Regions from separate parts of the Desulfosporosinus meridiei DSM 13257 genome, predicted to be linked through region 1. Evidence: riboswitches for the same ligand, from Rfam matches in the RefSeq annotation. Region 1 holds a riboswitch; each other region holds the start of a gene.

Region 1 (4,420 bases):
CTGGTGGCTATGGCTAAAGTTCTGGGGTACCAGGTGACAGTTTTAGATGACCGCCCAGCACTTGCTAATTCTGCCCGCCTTTGCTTGGCGGATAGGATTATTTGTGATGATCTTGAACGCGGATTAGATACTCTAAGTATCAATCCACAGACGTTCATTGTGCTTGTTACCAGAGGAACTTATTCTGACAAGGTATGTCTTCGGAAAGTGATTAACCAACCAACCAGGTATATTGGAATGACTGGCAGTTATAGAAAGGTCAAAGCCCTAAAAGCAGAGTTGGAGAAAGAAGGAATCCAGAGCGAGTCATTACAAAAATTGTATTCTCCGATTGGTTTGAAAATAAGAGCTGAGACTCCGGCAGAAATTGCTGTAGGTATTCTTGGTCAGGTAATAAAAGTACAGAAGCAGTTGGCCTGAGAAAAGCAGATAAATTGACAAATCTTAAACATTCTTATAACGAGATCAAACTAAATATCTAAGGAGGACTTCGTTGATGCAAGAACCAGCCGATTCAGTATTTAAGCTCAAGCCCGAAGGCCAAGGGTTATCACTTGTTGTTATAAATTATGATACGCAGAAAATAGTAGAATTCACGGATTTTATCATGGTAGGATTTTCAGATGAAAGGGAATATGTAGCAAATAACTGCACCCTTCAACAGGTAGCTCAAGGTCTATCAAGACTTCATGACCTCTACGACGAGCTTGTTGCTGAGGTTCAAGCCAGAGATAAGCCTAAACTTAGGATGCTTGCGAAATAGTCATGTAAAAAATAGAAATAAGCCGATATGTAACAAGCTCAAAAAAGAGTTTTAATGATGTAGTAAAATAAACAATTTATAGTTAAGGAGTGAAACACATGGAGAGCCTTACTTTAACCATCGACGGACGAAAAGTCAGTGTCCCGAAAGGTACAACTGTACTTGAGGCCTGTCGCCTGAATAATATTCCAATTCCTACCTTGTGTCATGACCCAGCGCTTACTCCCTCCGGCGCTTGCCGCTTATGTGTTGTTCAAATCGAAGGAATGCGTAATCTTTCTCCATCTTGTGCTATTCAAGCAGCTGAAGGCATGAAGGTAGAAACGCAGAATCCAAAAGTTAGGAATGCACGTAAAACAATTCTTAATCTGTTGGTCGCCAATCATCCCTTAGACTGCATGACCTGTCAAAAGCTGGGGGAATGTTCATTGGCAGACTATGCCTATGAATATGGTGTAAACGGAAAAGTTTACAATGGGGAAAAACGCCGGCTTCCCATTGATGATACAAACCCATATATCTTAAGAGATCTCAACAAATGCATATTATGCGGAAAATGTGTTGCTACTTGTGAGGAAGTAGCGGAACGCAGTGTAATTAGTTTTGCAAATCGTGGATTTGAGACTAAGATTTCAACTTTTATGGACACCGACTTAAAGGATTCGGCTTGTGTTTATTGCAATAGATGCGTAGCAATCTGTCCAGTGGGAGCTCTTGTGGATAAGAGTATGGTAGGTAAAGGCAGAGTGTGGGAGTTTACGACAGAAGAAGTAACCTGTACATTTTGCGATTACGGCTGTAAATTTGTTATTAACTCAAAACATGGCAAAGTTGTTGGGGTTATAGCAAAATCGGCTGCCAATGGCCGACCGCTTTGTCTTAAAGGGCGTATGGGCGCTGATTTTAGTTATAACCCTCACCGGACGGAGTTGCCTTTCATCAATCAAGATGGTGAGTTTATTCAAGTTAGCTGGGCGGAGTTTCTAGGTTTAGGCAATATACTAGAAAAGATAAATATGCTGGAAAAATAGGCCTTTACTAAGTGGTTTCTGTCTTGCTTGTAGCAGACACTTGACCGAGGGTCGCCTTTATGATAAGTTTAGTTTGCCAATTTATATAGATAAGCAAGAGATTTTTCTTACTGAAAAATTGTAACAGGGAAGTCGGTTGAAATCCGACGCGGTCCCGCCACTGTAATGGGGAGTTACTGCCACATCCACTGAGGAAACTTGAGAAGGAGGCAGTTTACGAGGAACCTGAGCCAGGAGACCTGATTGCTTATGCTTTACTCACGGAAGATGGGTGGAGGGACTTGCTGTTTAGCCCTTCATTTCTGGAGGGCTTCATTTATTACAGGGAGCTGCTCTACCAATGCAATTAGAGAGCGGAGGAATGTACTGCATAATTGCCGTAGGGTCAGATAGACAATTAAAAACTAATAGATTTAGGTACTAAAGTTTGAGAACTTTGGTTTAAAAGGGAAGCAGGTGTAATTCCTGCATGGTCCCGCCGCTGTGATGGGGAAATGGTTCAGTTATGCCACTGGTTAAGACTGGGAAGGTGTGAATCATTGATGACCTGAAGTCAGAAGACCTGCCTAAAGCTCTATGCCACAAATCCACGAGCGATGGAGGAGGTTTTATTTGTGCTGAGCAATATTTTTCAGCGTTTAGCCTCTCGACTATCGGTTGAGAGGTTTTTTATTGTCGAATCTTTTAGTGAGTACAGTAGATAAGAACCACTGGAGGAGGGAGTTCTTATGCAACTACTTCAAGTTCCTGGATTGGAGGAAAGTGATCCGAAGGAATCGGAAAAATTCAGTATATCTATGTTTGACAGGTATTCACAATACCTTATTGATCTTACGTTTCGGCAAAGGAGGGAAAAGAAGATAAATCAAGTAAATATTATTGGGTATACCCCTCTAAGTCTGGGCGAAGAATCCCATTTTTTCGAAATCATTGACGAACTGGGTAAACTAGGTTTGGAAATCAATTGCTCGCCCTTAGAGAAAATTGGCTTGGAGACCTATAGAAAAATGTCCTCAGCAGCCTTAAACCTTGTCGTATCCCATGAGGGGCTAGGTCTTGCTCGGTATATGGAAATAGAATATTCGATACCTTATAGTTTGAATGTACCGGTAGGTTTATGGGGTATGCGGCAGTTGTTTAAAGTTTTGGGTGAGATCCCAGGCCTTCCGCAAAGCTTAACAAGTCAGGAAAGATATGCCCCCACCAGGAAGCCACAGTCTGGACAAAGCGCCGTCGTGATAGGTGAACCCCTCTTTGCTTCTTGCATGGCTGCTTGTCTGCTTAATGACTTTGGGCTTAACTATGTTAAAACAGCCAGCCTGATAAAAATGGATAGGCGAATGGAGAAAGTTTATCAGGAAAAGTCGCTTTCCCATGTCCACTTGTTTGAAGACAAGGAAGCCCTTGCCCGGTGGATCGAAATAATACGGCCGGATATCATTGTTGGTGACCCGCTTTATCAGAGACTCCTGGGCCCAGGCTCTGCCCAATATGTGTCTATTCCACAAGTAGGCTTGAGCGGATCTATCTATACTGGGATGGATTACGAGTATATCGGAAAAAGAGGCTATGACTATTTAGCTTCTTTTATCGCAGGATAACTTTTAATATTGGAGGAGCGTACCTTACAAGGGCGAGAATATCAAATTCTTTGTTGTATTGGGGTACCACTCCGCCTTGTAGAAGTAGAGTCTCATGATTGGACAAGTTTTAAGTACTAAGTCAAAAGAAGGGAGACAAAAGCATGGAACAAGGACTTATCCATATTTATACCGGTGCTGGAAAGGGTAAGACCACGGCAGCAATTGGGTTAGGAATCAGAGCCTATGGGCAGGGACTTAAGGTTAATATGGTTCAATTTTTAAAAGGATGGGATACCGGAGAAATGAAAGTTATCGCCGCCTTAGAACCCCACTTTCAAATCTTTCGTTACAAAGAAAATGACAAATTTGTTTGGGAAATGAGCGATGAAGAAACAGGTAGTTTGAAAAGAGAAATGCGGGTTTGTCTGAATTATGCTATTGAGGCAATCATGAGCGAGGAGTGGGACATGGTCATCCTGGATGAGATTATGGCTGCTGTGAATTATCGTTTTCTACCGCTGGCGGAAGTAGTTGAGGCAGTAAAGAACAAACCTAAAAAACTCGAACTGATTTTGACAGGGAGAGATGCTCCAGTAAAGTTAATCGAATTAGCGGATTATGTCTCAGAAATAACCTCTCTCAAACATCCCATGGAAAAGGGCATAATGGCGCGAGTGGGAATTGAATATTAAAATTTGTCTGTGCCTAATAAAGATCGTGGGGCGGTAAAAAGCTTGTTTTTCAAGCTCTTTAGCGCCCCACTTTAATCAAAGCCGTTAAAAACATTAGAGGTTACGCCTCGATTTTTACAAGAGTCGGATTTGCTGTCCGCAGTATTTTTCTATATTATCAAATAGAATGCGATCTTTATTTTTTTTTTATGCTCTTTACTTAAATTTTTACATCATTTATATGTACAAAAGCACTATAATTAAGGCTGCATTTAGTATGTTTGTTTAAGTTTGTCAGACAATAATGATCTAGACCGTAAATAATGAGGGTGATAAGGATGCCAAAGGGAAAACTTACAATATTCTTAGGAG
Region 2 (4,420 bases), 1.5 Mb from region 1:
CGTTGTTCAGCCCCGTGATGTAATAAAGCTTGGAGTTTTCCGAATTGAGTTTATTCGTGTAAATCACAGCATACCGGATTCGGTTTCGATTGCTATCCATTCCCCATTAGGAACTGTTGTTGTGACAGGAGATTTTAAGCTGGATCATACCCCTGTGTCAGGTGAGATACTAGACATTCATAAATTTTCAGAGCTGGGGGACAAGGGAGTTCTATGCTTACTGTCTGACAGTACTAATGTTGAAAGAGCTGGATTTACTCCATCTGAAAGTCATGTCGGAGAAATGATTGATGAAGCCTTCCGGAATGCCAAAGATCGTGTTATTTTAGCTAGCTTTGCATCGAACGTTTATCGACTCCAACAAGCGATTACTGCTGCTGTAAACACAAACCGAAAAGTAGCAGTGGTGGGAAGAAGCATGGTTAATATTGTTGGAATTGCTGAAGAACTAGGGTATCTGGATATCCCGGAAGGAACCCTAATTGATATTGATGAGATTATTGGCTTACCGGGGAATCAGGCTTGTATTTTAACAACAGGAAGCCAAGGAGAGCCGATGTCTGCTTTGACTCGAATGGCTAACCATGATCATCGGCATGTCGCGATTCAACCCGGGGATACTGTAATCATTTCAGCGAGCCCTATTCCGGGTAACGAGAAATCAGTTGCTAAGACTGTTGACCAATTGTTCAAACTGGGTGCTAATGTGATTTACGAATCGGCTGAAGGTATGCATGTCTCGGGTCATGCAAGCCAAGAAGAGCAGAAACTAATGCTGAGCATGGTTCGCCCGCAGTATTTTATGCCTGTGCACGGAGAGTATCGCATGTTAATCAAACATGCCCAATTAGCAGAACAGCTGGGCATTCCCAGAGAAAATATTTTCATTACTGAAAACGGCGGCGTAGTTGAATTTACTCGGCATGGGGCGGCATTAGGCAGCAAAGTCATGGCTGGTAAAGTCTTAATCGACGGGTTGGGTATCGGAGATGTGGGGAATATTGTATTGCGAGATCGCAAACAGCTTTCCCAAGACGGTATTCTTATTGTCGTCATGACTATAAGTCGTGCCAGCGGCGCTATAGTATCGGGACCCGATGTTGTAACCCGTGGATTTGTGTATGTTCGGGAGTCCGAAACCATGTTAGATGAAGCCAAACAAAAAGTTAAACAAACCATGGCTCGTTGCAGGGAAAACAGGGTTACTGAATGGGCTGTCTTCAAGAACCAGATTAGAGATACTTTAAGTAAGCATTTCTACGAAAAAACTCGCCGCAGACCTGTGATCTTGCCAATTATTCAAGAAGTAGAATAGGTAGCAAGTTGACAAAGTCTTTTTAAATCTTACTTGACGTTAAAGATCATTCGTGTTAAATTTATAATAATCAAATATTTCGAGCAAATGATTTTTCTTTGCTGAAAAATCAAAAAACAGGGAAGCCGGTGTGATTCCGGCGCGGTCCCGCCACTGTAACGGGGAGTTCTTTGCCATATCCACTGAGGAAACTTGGGAAGGAGGCATAGAACGAGGAACCTTAGCCAGGAGACCTGATTGCTTGAATGCTTTAACTCACGATGGATGGGTGGCAGGGATTTTGTTAATTCAGCCCTCCATTCTTGGGGGGCTTTGATTATTTTTATCGTACATATAGTTTCTCGAGGGAAACTACCTGCAGGTTAGTGTCTTGTTCAAGCGGGATCTGCTTTCAAACATGCGAATGCGACTTGAAAGCGGAAGAGAACGCACCGTCCGAGATAACCGTTACTTTACTGTCTATCAGAGAGAGTAAAGTAAGGTTGTCTCTTTATTTTTTTAGTTGAGGAGGGGTGAAGATATCAGAAGACCTTGTTTTTGATTTATTAGAAACTACAGAGAGTTTTTACGTTTTAACGTGAAAAGGAGTGTTAAAACTATGAGTATACGAAAAACAAAGCATATTGGGTTGTTGGTAGCTTATGTTATGTCGATATATATGCTTTTCCCTAATAATGTCTATGCGATGCACATCATGGAAGGGTTTTTACCCTTTAATTGGGCGGCTTTCTGGTGGATAGTTATGATTCCCTTTGTTCTTGCCGGTGTACGATCCATCAAAAAAACAGTTACACTCTATCCTAATTTGAAGATGCTGCTTGGGATGGCAGGAGCCTTTGCTTTTGTTTTGTCTGCCTTGAAGATTCCATCTGTTACTGGCAGCTGCTCTCATCCCACGGGTGTAGGCTTAGGCGCTATTTTATTTGGGCCCGCAGCAATGTCAGTCTTAGGGATGATCGTCTTAATTTTTCAGGCGCTATTATTAGCACATGGAGGAATAACTACATTAGGAGCAAACACCTTTTCCATGGGAATTGTTGGTCCGTTTGTCTCCTACGGCATTTACAGAGGTTTAAAAAGGCTTGGTGCACCCCAATGGTTGTCAATTTTTATGGCTGCAACTTTAGGTGATTTGATGACCTATATTACTACTTCAATTCAGTTGGGGTTAGCTTTTCCTGCAGCTTCAGGTGTCTCTGCCTCGATACTTAAGTTTATGAGCATTTTTGCCTTCACTCAGATTCCCTTGGCGATAAGTGAAGGACTACTCACAGTTATGGTGTTTAATATTCTCATGGCATATAGTCAAAAAGAGTTACAGGTTCTAAGTGCATTCACTGGCAACGCCATATCTTCTATGAAACGGAAACGGGGGGTAAAAGAGGCATGAAACTCTTCACCAAAAACATGGTAATTCTTCTGTTTGTTGTGTTATTGGCCGTTCTTCCCTTATATATAGCGAGAGGTTCAGAGTTTGGTGGTGCAGACGGTCTGGCTTCAGATGCAATTATGGAACTTAATGCTGATTACACTCCTTGGTTTGAGTCTATATGGGAGCCACCTAGCGGTGAGATTGAATCCTTATTGTTTGCCTTGCAGGCAGCAATAGGTAGTGGATTTGTCTTTTATTATCTAGGGTACTCGAAGGGTAAACAGATGGCTAATAAGAGGGATCAAGCGTGATAGCTATAGATTCATACGCTTATAACAACAAACTAGCAACTATTCATCCTTTAGAAAAGTCACTTTTTGCAATTCTTACGATGATTATTTGTCTTATGTCTGAAACAATGCTTACCCCTCTATTAGTATTGGCTTTAATGTCAGGAGGAATTATACTAAAAGCAGGCATCCCAACTCGACTTTTAGCAAAGCTTTTAGCAATTCCTCTTTCTTTTCTCTTAATTAGCGTTTTGACTATTGCATTTTCCCTCTCTACCGATCCTTCTGGATACTGGTTTGCTCACACATTTACTAGCATAACTATTGGGATCCGTTATCCTGATTTAATCACAGCTATTAATCTCTTTCTAAGATCACTAGGAGCAGTGTCCTGTCTTTACTTTTTGGCACTAACGACTCCACTGACCGAGCTTATTACATTACTCCACAAAATGAAAGTACCCGATATCATTACCGAATTAATGGTGCTTATTTATCGCTTTATCTTTGTATTTCTCGATACTGCGACTACCATTCGTCGTGCGCAGCTTTCCCGGTCTGGATATGTATCCACTAAGAGTTCATTCCGCTCGATGAGCAGGCTGTTTTCGGCACTGTTAGGCAAAGTCTTTGTAAAATCTCAAGACCTTTATAACGCTATGGCTGCTCGTTGTTACACTGGGGAGATTAAAGTCCTTACAAAGAAACATCCAGTAAACGTTAAAAACTATTTTCTTATAGTTGGGATTGAAATCCCTTTAGTTTTATTGAATTTGCTTTGGAGGTAATTTGATGTCAGAGCTTATCCTTGAGGCGGTTGATTTAGAGTATTGTTATCCTGATGGCACAAGTGCCTTGCGCAAAGTAAATTTAGAAGTTCGAAAGGGAGAAAAATTAGCTATTCTGGGCTCCAATGGAGCTGGAAAATCCACTTTATTTATGCATTTTAACGGAATCTATACTCCTAGAGCGGGTTCTATCAAGTTTCAGGGACAGCCTATATCTTATAAAAAGAAGGCTTTAATTGAATTGCGCAAGAAAGTTGGAATTGTCTTTCAAGACCCAGATAGTCAGTTGTTTTCGGCAAGTGTATTTCAGGACATCTCCTTTGGCCCGCTTAATCTGGGACTTTCCGAAGAGGAAGTAACAAAAAGAGTCAGACAGGCCTTGATAGATACTGAAACCACAGACCTTGAAGGGAAGCCGACCCACTTGTTAAGTTATGGACAGAAAAAGCGGGTTTCCATCGCAGGAGTATTAGCAATGGAACCGGAAATAATTATTTTTGACGAACCAACTGCAGGGATGGATCCTCGTCATTCTTTAGAGTTTATACAACTTCTGAATAAACTAAGTTCTGAAGGCAAGACCATTGTATTATCAACACATGACGTGGATTTAGCCTACAGTTGGTCAGATAGGTTAGCGATAATGTATCGTGGT
Region 3 (4,420 bases), 1.8 Mb from region 1:
TTCGAAGTGTTCAAAAGTTCCAAAATAAACGAGAAAATTATGAGCGCTTGATTCATGAGCTGCATAAGCGAGGTATTATGGTAAATGCCAGCCTTGTCTTTGGTTTTGATCATGATTCTCCCCAAGTTTTTCAAAACACTCTGGACTGGTTGGTTAAAAACAAAGTCGAAACAATGACAGCTCACATTCTCACACCGTATCCAGGTACAATTTTATATGAAAGGTTCTTTTCAGAGGGAAGGATTGTTGATTTTGATTTAAGCCATTATAACACTGCCAACGTTGTCTTTTCCCCTAAACAGATGAGTCAGAAAGAATTACTAGAGGGGTATTTGTGGATTTACAAAGAGTTCTACTCATTTAAAAATATTTTTAAAAGAATACCTGACCATCCGAAGCAAAAAGTGCCATATCTGTTATTTAGTTTAATCTATCGTAAATTTGGGAAATTAATTTCTAAAATTGCTAGTTTGGGTTTTATGAGTTCTGTTGGTAGATTAGCAAGGAAGCTTTCTTATCATATTGAGTAAGCTCTTAACCGAAGAACAGTGGCTTGTTTACTTACAACATGCCACTGTTCTTCGGTTCTATTTTCTTTCCTTATGAGTTAAGAAAAAACATCCTGCAAATCTATTATAAGATCTTGAAAAATGCCTACGACGATTGAATCTTCCTCAATATACACTTCCGGGCGGCTAAATTTTCCTTACTTAGTAAGTTGGAAAACCGAAATAGTCTTTTCCTCCGGGTGAACGATCCAGTACTCACGAACCCCAACTTTTTCATAAAGATTAAATTTATCTTTAAGGTCTTTTTGAAACGTAGAGGGTGAAGTTATCTCAATAACCAAGTCTGGACTTCCTATACAACCCCGATCGTCTAATTTATGTTTGTCACAAATGATTACAATATCAGGTTGTACGACAGTAGATGTTTGATCAGCACTCTCATGTACTTGGGGTAAACGTACATCGAAGGGGGCAGCGTAAACTCTGCATTGTTTTCATTTCATATAATTGTTGAATAGAGTATGTAACTGACCAGAAATCTCTTGATGCTTACGAGAAGGGGCGGGAGTCATATTGTAAGCTTTGCCGTTAATTAATTCCCAGCGCTCATCATCTGGCCACGTGAGGTAGTCTGGGTATGTAAACAATCGTTGATTGTACTTTAGATTCTTACCCAAGGAAATCCCTCCGTTCCATTTATTTCCTATCAATAATCTAACATATCCGCTTACGTAGAACAAGAACATAATAAGAATACCGGAATGACATGTATTTGAATAAACTTTGTGAATATTATAATGTTTTTAACAAATTATTTTGAAATAGAGGAATTTAGTATATACTTATAGAATAACTCATTATTGTTAAGACTCAATTTGTTAAATTAATATTGTTATGCTTAAGGTTCCTTTGAATTTAAAGGATCTAAGAGGGGAAGTCGGTGAAAATCCGGCGCGGTCCCGCCACTGTAAACAAGGAGTTTTCTTCGCCTAGTTGTGTTATTAGACATGATTAATGGAGAGAATGATGATCTGAAGCCAGGAAACCTGCCTTAAGTAGCATCACCAACCTACGAGCGATAGGAGATGTGTGTGTTTATTTGGGTAAACCATACGAGCCGCTCAGGCTCGTTTTTTTATACTATACTGAAAAAAGCGAAAATAGACCGAAGCCGCCTGACAGAAGGCTAACAAGTACTAAAACATCAACATTAGGGAAGAAGGGTAATGAATGTTACAGGTGATCGGCATTGGCCCTGGGAGGCCGGAATGGTTGCCACCCGCGATTAATGAACTTGTGAAGAACTGCGAAATCTTGATCGGAGGATCTAGGGCTCTGGAACTCTTTCCAGATTTCACGGGACAAACCTATGTCCTGTCCGGTAATCTGGCCAGGAGTATAGAAGTGATCCGAAGCGCATTAACGGAAAAGAACGTTATTGGAGTTCTCGTCTCCGGTGATCCAGGGTTTTTTAGTTTTTTACCCAGACTTAAGAAAGAGTTTCCCGAGGAGAGGATCGATGTACATCCGGGGATTAGTTCTCTGCAGTTTGCCTTTGCCAGAGCTGAGCTTGCTTGGCAGGAGGCAGACTTTGCCAGTGTTCATGGCCGCGAGCTGTCAGTATTACCTCAAGTGATAACCCGTCCGACAGCGGTTCTGACCGGTGGGGAAAACACTCCCCAGGCAATTGCTCAATTTTATCTGGAGCAGGGAAATAATCCGCAGATATCCATAGGAAATGCCCTGGCTTATCCGGAGGAATTTTGGGCAACAATGGATGCAGAGAAGTTGGCTCAGGAAGAGACCTTGCTAAAGAATGCCATTGTCATTCTTCATCCGGATTCTAAGCAAACGAGTATCTCTAATAACCAACCATCTGATTCCTATCCCCCTAAGAGAGGTACAAAGTTAAGTCTGGGAATACCAGACGAGGAGTTCTTAAGGGGCAAGGTTCCCATGACCAAAGCGGAAATCCGCGTCCAAGTCCTGGCCAAAGCCCAAATTTCTACAAAGGATCGCGTTGTAGACATCGGTGCGGGCACGGGGAGTATAAGTATTGAAGCTGCCGGTCTGGCTTCTGAAGGTGTGGTATACGCCATCGAACACAATACGGAGGCTCAGGAACTAATTCTAGCTAATCAAGAAAAGTTTGCAGTTCCAAATCTTCGGCTAATTCCAGGAGCCGCTCCCGATGTCTTCGGAGAGCTGCCTCCGGTGGATGTCTGTATCATCGGCGGCAGCAGCGGCAGACTGTCGGAAATACTACAAACAGTTCCCCTGATTAAAGGGGGAAGGATCGTGATCACAGCAGTAACCATAGAAACTGTTGCCCAAGGGTTAAAATTGCTCACGGATTACAACTATCAGGATATTGACACGATTTCTATTCAAGCTGTCCGCTGGAAAACAGTACAAACCTTGCATATGGCTCAAGCATTGAATCCAATCTTTATTATCTCAGCAAGAAAAGGGGAAAAGTGATGAATATATCATGGGGGAAATTCTATGGAGTCGGAGTCGGTCCCGGTGACCCTCAACTCTTGACCTTACAAGCTGTCGAAGTACTAAAATCCGTCGATTTAGTAGCCGTTCCAAAATCCAAGATGGATCGAGAAAGTGTGGCTTGGGATATAGCTAAAGTTCATTGTCCCTCAGATGCTCGTTTAATGGAACTAGAAATGCCGATGACTGCTGATCAGCAGGTTTTAGCAAAAGCTTGGCAAACTGGAGCTGAAGCCATTTTGGCAGAATTAAAGCAGGGTAAATCAGTAGCCTTCATTACCTTAGGCGACCCATCCCTGTATAGTACCTACAGTTATTTGCTTAATATTCTTCAGGAACAATTACCCCAGGAATGCATTAAAACTATCCCCGGAATAACAGCCATGGCTGCCGCAGCCGCCAAGATTAACCTGCCGCTGGCCACAGGGGATGAACCTCTCCTTATCTTACCAAGTACGGAAGATGTGGGAGACTACCTGAACTTCCCTAATCTAGTCCTGATGAAAGTCTCCCGCAGGCTTCCTGACATTTTGACGTTGTTGGAAAAACGTGAGAGAAAGGCAGTTTTGCTGACTCGTCTCGGACAAGCTGAAGAGAGAATTCGTTGGGAACCTAAGCCCGAGGATTTCAAATCGGAAAAAGTTGACTATCTCAGCCTGTTGCTTGTCAAAAAAGATTTATTGGGGAGGGAAAACAGTGAGCCAAAAGAAAACTAGCCAAGGCCAAGTGATTTTTGTCGGAGCCGGTCCGGGGGATCCTGAGCTCATCACACTCAAAGGAGCCCGGGCTATAGAGGGTGCAGACCGGGTGATTTATGCCGGATCGTTAGTTAATCCGGAATTACTGGGGATGTGTCGTCCGGGTGTCCCTTGCCATGATAGTGCTCATCTCACTCTAGAAGAAGTTGTGGCCCTCATGCTGGAGGGAACGAATAACGGAGAGACAGTTGTTCGCCTTCACACCGGAGACCCCAGTATGTATGGTGCTATTAAGGAGCAATTCGAATACTTAGATAAACAAGAGATTCCCTATTCTGTCATACCGGGAGTGAGTTCAGTGTTTGCAGCTGCAGCAGCGGTAAAGAGAGAATTTACTCTGCCGGATATCAGTCAAACCTTGATTCTAACTCGTTTAGCCGGTCGAACTCCTGTACCGGAGCGTGAGGCACTCTCTAAATTGGCTCAGCATCAAGCCAGTATGGCGATTTTCCTAAGTGTTCAAGACATGGGAACTGTGGTCAAAGAGTTGCTGGATGGGGGGTACCCTGCCTCAACTCCTATTGCCGTTATCGCTAAAGCAAGCTGGCCGGATGAAGAGATTCTCTTGGGAACCCTAGAAACCATCGTGGAAAAGGTTAAAGGGGCAGGAATCCGTAAACAGGCGCAAATTCTGGTAGGAGATTTCTTAGA
Region 4 (4,420 bases), 140 kb from region 1:
TTAGCAAGAAGATTATGATCAGACATGAATTTAATGATTTTTCCAATTCGTTGATCGGGAGTTTTTGGAGAAACTAATTTATTGAACTCATCCGCCCGATTGTCCCAAAAGGCCGTAGCAGAGGCCCTGGCAACCTTTCCTTCGCTCCACAGATCGGTGTAATGCTGTATATCCATCTCTCTACCACCCTCTAGAATAGTCCTTGAAGCAGTCCAGGCACACTTTTTTGCTGTCATTCATGCGCAGCTTGTGCTCGGGAACCCCTTCTCCGCAATTCTCACAAATTACGGTAGTAAAGAGTCTGGCCTTTTCGGGTAACTCAAAGGACGGCTTGGAGAAGTTAAAAAGTTCTTCAGCAGGTGAGTTTAGAAGATATTCTTGACGTTGCTGGCGATCCATTTCTTCATTTAAAGGCTTTACTATCATTCTCAGGCTTTCGCCATTGGAGCGGTTAAAAAAGCTGAAGGCCATTTTGCCTGTGCCTTTGTACAAAAGATTCCCTTTACCAAAAGTACAGCCGGTGATCACCTGTACAGCATCAACTCCGCAAGCATCGTTTTCAGTGACGCAGACAATTTCTTCATCCGCAGAAAACCGAATCCCCAGCTTCTTAATGGCGGCTTCGCAAGCTTTGTAGCCGATTGCCAGCCCTGGGCACTCATGCCCGTGAAATTCTACTGCTCTTTCCCACTGTGTTTGGACTCTGCACATAAATTTAATCCCCCTTTTTCATATTAAATTTCATAATAAAAAAGACCAAGGGAAAACTGACCTATCCAAGTCAGACCTCCATGGTCTTCACCAACACCTTCATGAATGGGTGTACTTATGATAAAAATTAGTATTCTACAAGATCCTTTGAATTCCTGCCGGAAATTTTCAAAATAATTAAAACGATCAATAGAGGAAAGGCAGTATTACATAAAAATGTTTTTCTGAGAAGATATTTTGGGCTATACATTTTTTGCTATTTCATGGTAAGATGAAATTACTGGAAGCTGACGCGGAAAGGATTAATACCGTAATGCAAACTCATGAAGGGGATGCAAGACCATGGAGGTTTGGCTCAGTAGAGTCTGCTTGGTGGTCTTTTATTGTGTTAAAGGGCAGCAAAACCCTAAGGGCAGATGCCTGAAGGCGTACACCTCCCCAAAAATTTGGAGCAAAAAATGAGGAGAGTATGATGCGGATAGCAGTTATTGACGGACAGGGCGGAGGTATTGGCAAACATATTGTGGAGCAGCTGCGCAAGCGATTCCCTGAACTTAATATTCTGGCCCTGGGAACAAATGCTCTTGCTACGGGTGCAATGGTGCGGGCAGGAGCTACAGAAGGGGCTTCCGGGGAGTCGGCCATTTGCTACAATGCAGATCGGGTAGACATTATTGTTGGATCTATAGGAATCATGTTGGTCTACGGAATGTTGGGAGAAATAACCTCCGGCATAGCTGCGGCTCTTTCTGCCAGCCAAGCAGAAAAGTTACTGCTGCCCATCCAACGCGGAAGCATTCAGCTGGTGGGCATACCCCGCAGCCCTCTCCCTCACCAGATAGAAGCTTTGGTGAACGAGGTGGAGGAACGAATGAGTACCAAATAGTAAAGGAGTATAGAGGCTTCAGTCTATACAGAATCTTCTGTTTTGTGGTAATATAGACAAAATAATACTGGAATAAGTGATTCTTTCCTGAAGGAAGGAATTGAAAAGGGAAGTCAGTAGAAGCTGACGCGGTGCCCGCCACTGTATGAGGGAGTTTTCTCACCTGTGTCACCGGAAATGTTTCCGGGAAGACGTGAGCAGACGATGATCTTGAGCCAGGAGACCTGCTTAAGCCAGGGTTAAAACTACCTTACGGGGTGTTAGGGGGGTGGACTTTGTTTTCGGGTTACTGTAAGTACCTGATGCAGGTTAAGCTTTTTACCCTTTCAGGGAGGTAGAGAGCTTTTTTTATTGTTCTTCAAACTAAACTTCGCGACTTGTCATTTTTAATTTAATTGATGACTCTCCTCTGAGGCGGGGAGGATCTCAAGCAGACCTATGATTTGAAGAAACGGAGTGAAAGCAATGGACATGCAAAATAGGATTGAAAAATATTGGGAGGGGGAAGCCTCCCGCTACAGTGAAGGAATATGGCAAGAGGTGAACAGCTTTAAGAAACTAGCCTGGTCAGATTTGCTTGAGCACTATAGACCGGCGGGTAATCCCCTAAGAGTGCTGGATATCGGCACCGGACCAGGTTTTTTTACTCTCCTGACGGCGGAAATGGGGTTTAATGTAACGGCTGTAGACTGTTCCCAAAACATGCTGCTGGAAGCGCAGAAGAATCTGGAACAGTTGGGTTTGCATGCAGAATTCCTGGTCATGGATTCTCATACGCTTCCGTTTGCCGATAATACCTTTGATCTGATTCTTTGCCGAAATCTGACGTGGACTCTTTATGATCCTCAGACTGCCTACAGAGAATGGTATAGGGTTCTCAAGCGTAGAGGGAGGTTGCTGGTTTTCGATGCCAATTGGAGCTTGCGCTTGCACGACCCCGAACGACAGGCTAGCTACCTGGAAGACATGGCTGAGGCTGAACGGAGAGGGATTCATCGCCCAGGACATGTTGACCCGCAAGAAGGGGAGCGGATAGCCAAAGATCTCTTCCTAAGTTCCCGCCTGCGTCCTCACTGGGATGTAGGTGCTTTGCTTGAAGTGGGATTCAAAGAAATTTTTATTAACACAAACATTTCCGACAAGGTTTGGAATGAGGACGACAAGGTTGTGTATAGGTCTACCCCTCTGTTTTTAGTCGGTGGAGAAAAATAAACCCTCTTCGCAATAATCCTTGCAGCCTGCAAATCCAAAGAAATAGTTCCTGGAAAAGAAAAGACCCATGGTTTTTACTGTGGGTCTTTTTAAATACTGATCAGAAAGTATAACTTGCGTTGCATACTTTCAGCAGCATAACTGCAACTAAGGCTTCCGCCTGTGTCCGAGGACTGCAAGGAGGTTAATTCGTGCAAAGACAGTGTCTTTGGGCGCAAGCCAAGTTTTGTATATCAGCAAAACTCCGCAAGGATGGAAAAGTCAATCAAAGGTTGCTTTGCTATAATGTAGCTGTGAGGTGGTAAAAGCATGAACTACAAAACGGATATGGAACGATGCCTCAACTACATCGAGGCTCATATCTGTGAGGACATCTCGCCACGCCGGCTGGCTGAGTTGCTGGGGTATTCATTTTACCACTTTTGCCACGTTTTCCGAGTTTGCAATGATATGCCTGTAGGTGAATACTTACGCAAAAGGCGTTTGCAAAAAGCGCTGGAAGCGCTTGACAATGGGGAACAGATCACCAATATTGCTTTGGCCTTAGGCTTTGAGACGCCCTCCGGATTTTCCAAAGCCTTTCGCCGGGAATTTGGCATGAGCGCAAGCACATACCGCAGGTCCAAGGGCCAGAGGATAAAAGGTAACAAGAAAGGGGAAAAAGACATGCAGGTAACCATAGCCCAAAAAGACGGGTTTAAGGCAGTAGGCTATTCCATAGCACCGAGAGAAGGGAATAAGGCAGAGCTCATTAAATTGGGAGCTTATTGGTTAGGTTCCGATTTTTCCTCAGTAAGTTATGAGGATTACGACAAACTGGCTGGAGGTGGAGCCGATCAGATCGGCATGTGGTTTCATCCTGAAGAGAAAGACGGTGATCTTTCCTACTTCTTCGGGCCGGTGGTGGATAATTTTGATTTTGTCCCCCAGGGTATGGTGACTGTGGAAGTTCCGAGTGCGGAGTATGCCGTATTTACCACTGATCCTGCTGATTTGGCCAACGATAAGCAAGCTTTTGCCGAGGTAATCCAAAGGACATTGAGATATGTTTTCGAAGAGTGGTTTGAAAAAAGTGACTATAGTTTTGATCAAACAAAGTATGCCTTTGAGTTCTATACAAATAGAAACGGGGGCATGGATTCCAATCAGGCTGTAGCCGATATTTATATCCCCATCAAGAAAAAATAAATTAGTTGCTTCGAGGCACAGATTCGTGTTGGCAAAGGATTGGTTGCCAGCCAAGCCTTCACCATCCGAAACCCGCTGGCGTATGCTGTAAGTAAAGGAATTAAAAAGGTGGGAATCAAAATCTACGACTTCAGCATGGAACCTACCCCCCTTGACATCTTGGCTGAGACTAATAAAGTTAAATAAGAGACTTTCTGAATTCATGCATACCTCTGCCATGGAAATCGGCAGGCCCTTGAAGGAACTAGGTCAAATTCGCCGACGTCGGCGAATTTGACCTGCTACGTGAAGGAGAAATGCAGAAATTTTTCATAACAAAGGCAGGATACAAAAATGACTCTCCAGCAATTAAAGTATATGATTGAAGTTGTTAACTGCGGCTCTATTAACGAGGCGGCAAAAAGGCTGTATATTACCCAGCCG

The links. Region 1 has a riboswitch for cobalamin ahead of DESMER_RS02100 (nitrogenase component 1). Riboswitches for the same ligand answer to the same signal wherever they lie in the genome.
Region 2: linked by a shared signal. The riboswitch ahead of DESMER_RS17500 (energy-coupling factor ABC transporter permease) and the one ahead of DESMER_RS02100 (nitrogenase component 1) in region 1 are both predicted to bind cobalamin.
Region 3: linked by a shared signal. The riboswitch ahead of DESMER_RS10565 (bifunctional cobalt-precorrin-7 (C(5))-methyltransferase/cobalt-precorrin-6B (C(15))-methyltransferase) and the one ahead of DESMER_RS02100 (nitrogenase component 1) in region 1 are both predicted to bind cobalamin.
Region 4: linked by a shared signal. The riboswitch ahead of DESMER_RS02785 (class I SAM-dependent methyltransferase) and the one ahead of DESMER_RS02100 (nitrogenase component 1) in region 1 are both predicted to bind cobalamin.

What each region holds. Positions count from the first base shown of each region.
Region 1 is NC_018515.1:449,523-453,942, forward strand. Features, by position in the region: gene DESMER_RS02085 (XdhC family protein) at 1-420, shown strand, start outside; gene DESMER_RS02090 (hypothetical protein) at 497-763, shown strand; gene DESMER_RS02095 (NADH-quinone oxidoreductase subunit G) at 862-1,794, shown strand; cobalamin riboswitch at 1,873-2,055, shown strand; cobalamin riboswitch at 2,193-2,378, shown strand; gene DESMER_RS02100 (nitrogenase component 1) at 2,523-3,395, shown strand; gene cobO (cob(I)yrinic acid a,c-diamide adenosyltransferase) at 3,539-4,069, shown strand; gene DESMER_RS02110 (sensor histidine kinase) at 4,387-4,420, shown strand, end outside.
Region 2 is NC_018515.1:3,798,714-3,803,133, reverse strand. Features, by position in the region: gene DESMER_RS17510 (ribonuclease J) at 1-1,315, shown strand, start outside; cobalamin riboswitch at 1,384-1,570, shown strand; gene DESMER_RS17500 (energy-coupling factor ABC transporter permease) at 1,914-2,705, shown strand; gene DESMER_RS17495 (energy-coupling factor ABC transporter substrate-binding protein) at 2,702-2,998, shown strand; gene cbiQ (cobalt ECF transporter T component CbiQ) at 2,995-3,765, shown strand; gene DESMER_RS17485 (energy-coupling factor ABC transporter ATP-binding protein) at 3,770-4,420, shown strand, end outside.
Region 3 is NC_018515.1:2,298,453-2,302,872, forward strand. Features, by position in the region: gene DESMER_RS10555 (B12-binding domain-containing radical SAM protein) at 1-530, shown strand, start outside; partial or broken gene DESMER_RS10560 (Uma2 family endonuclease) at 608-1,186, opposite strand; cobalamin riboswitch at 1,394-1,577, shown strand; gene DESMER_RS10565 (bifunctional cobalt-precorrin-7 (C(5))-methyltransferase/cobalt-precorrin-6B (C(15))-methyltransferase) at 1,740-2,990, shown strand; gene cobI (precorrin-2 C(20)-methyltransferase) at 2,990-3,727, shown strand; gene cobM (precorrin-4 C(11)-methyltransferase) at 3,708-4,420, shown strand, end outside.
Region 4 is NC_018515.1:594,347-598,766, forward strand. Features, by position in the region: gene DESMER_RS02770 (class I SAM-dependent methyltransferase) at 1-176, opposite strand, end outside; gene DESMER_RS02775 (FmdE family protein) at 181-711, opposite strand; gene DESMER_RS02780 (DUF3842 family protein) at 1,184-1,597, shown strand; cobalamin riboswitch at 1,655-1,843, shown strand; gene DESMER_RS02785 (class I SAM-dependent methyltransferase) at 2,063-2,809, shown strand; gene DESMER_RS02790 (AraC family transcriptional regulator) at 3,119-3,997, shown strand; gene DESMER_RS02795 (LysR family transcriptional regulator) at 4,331-4,420, shown strand, end outside.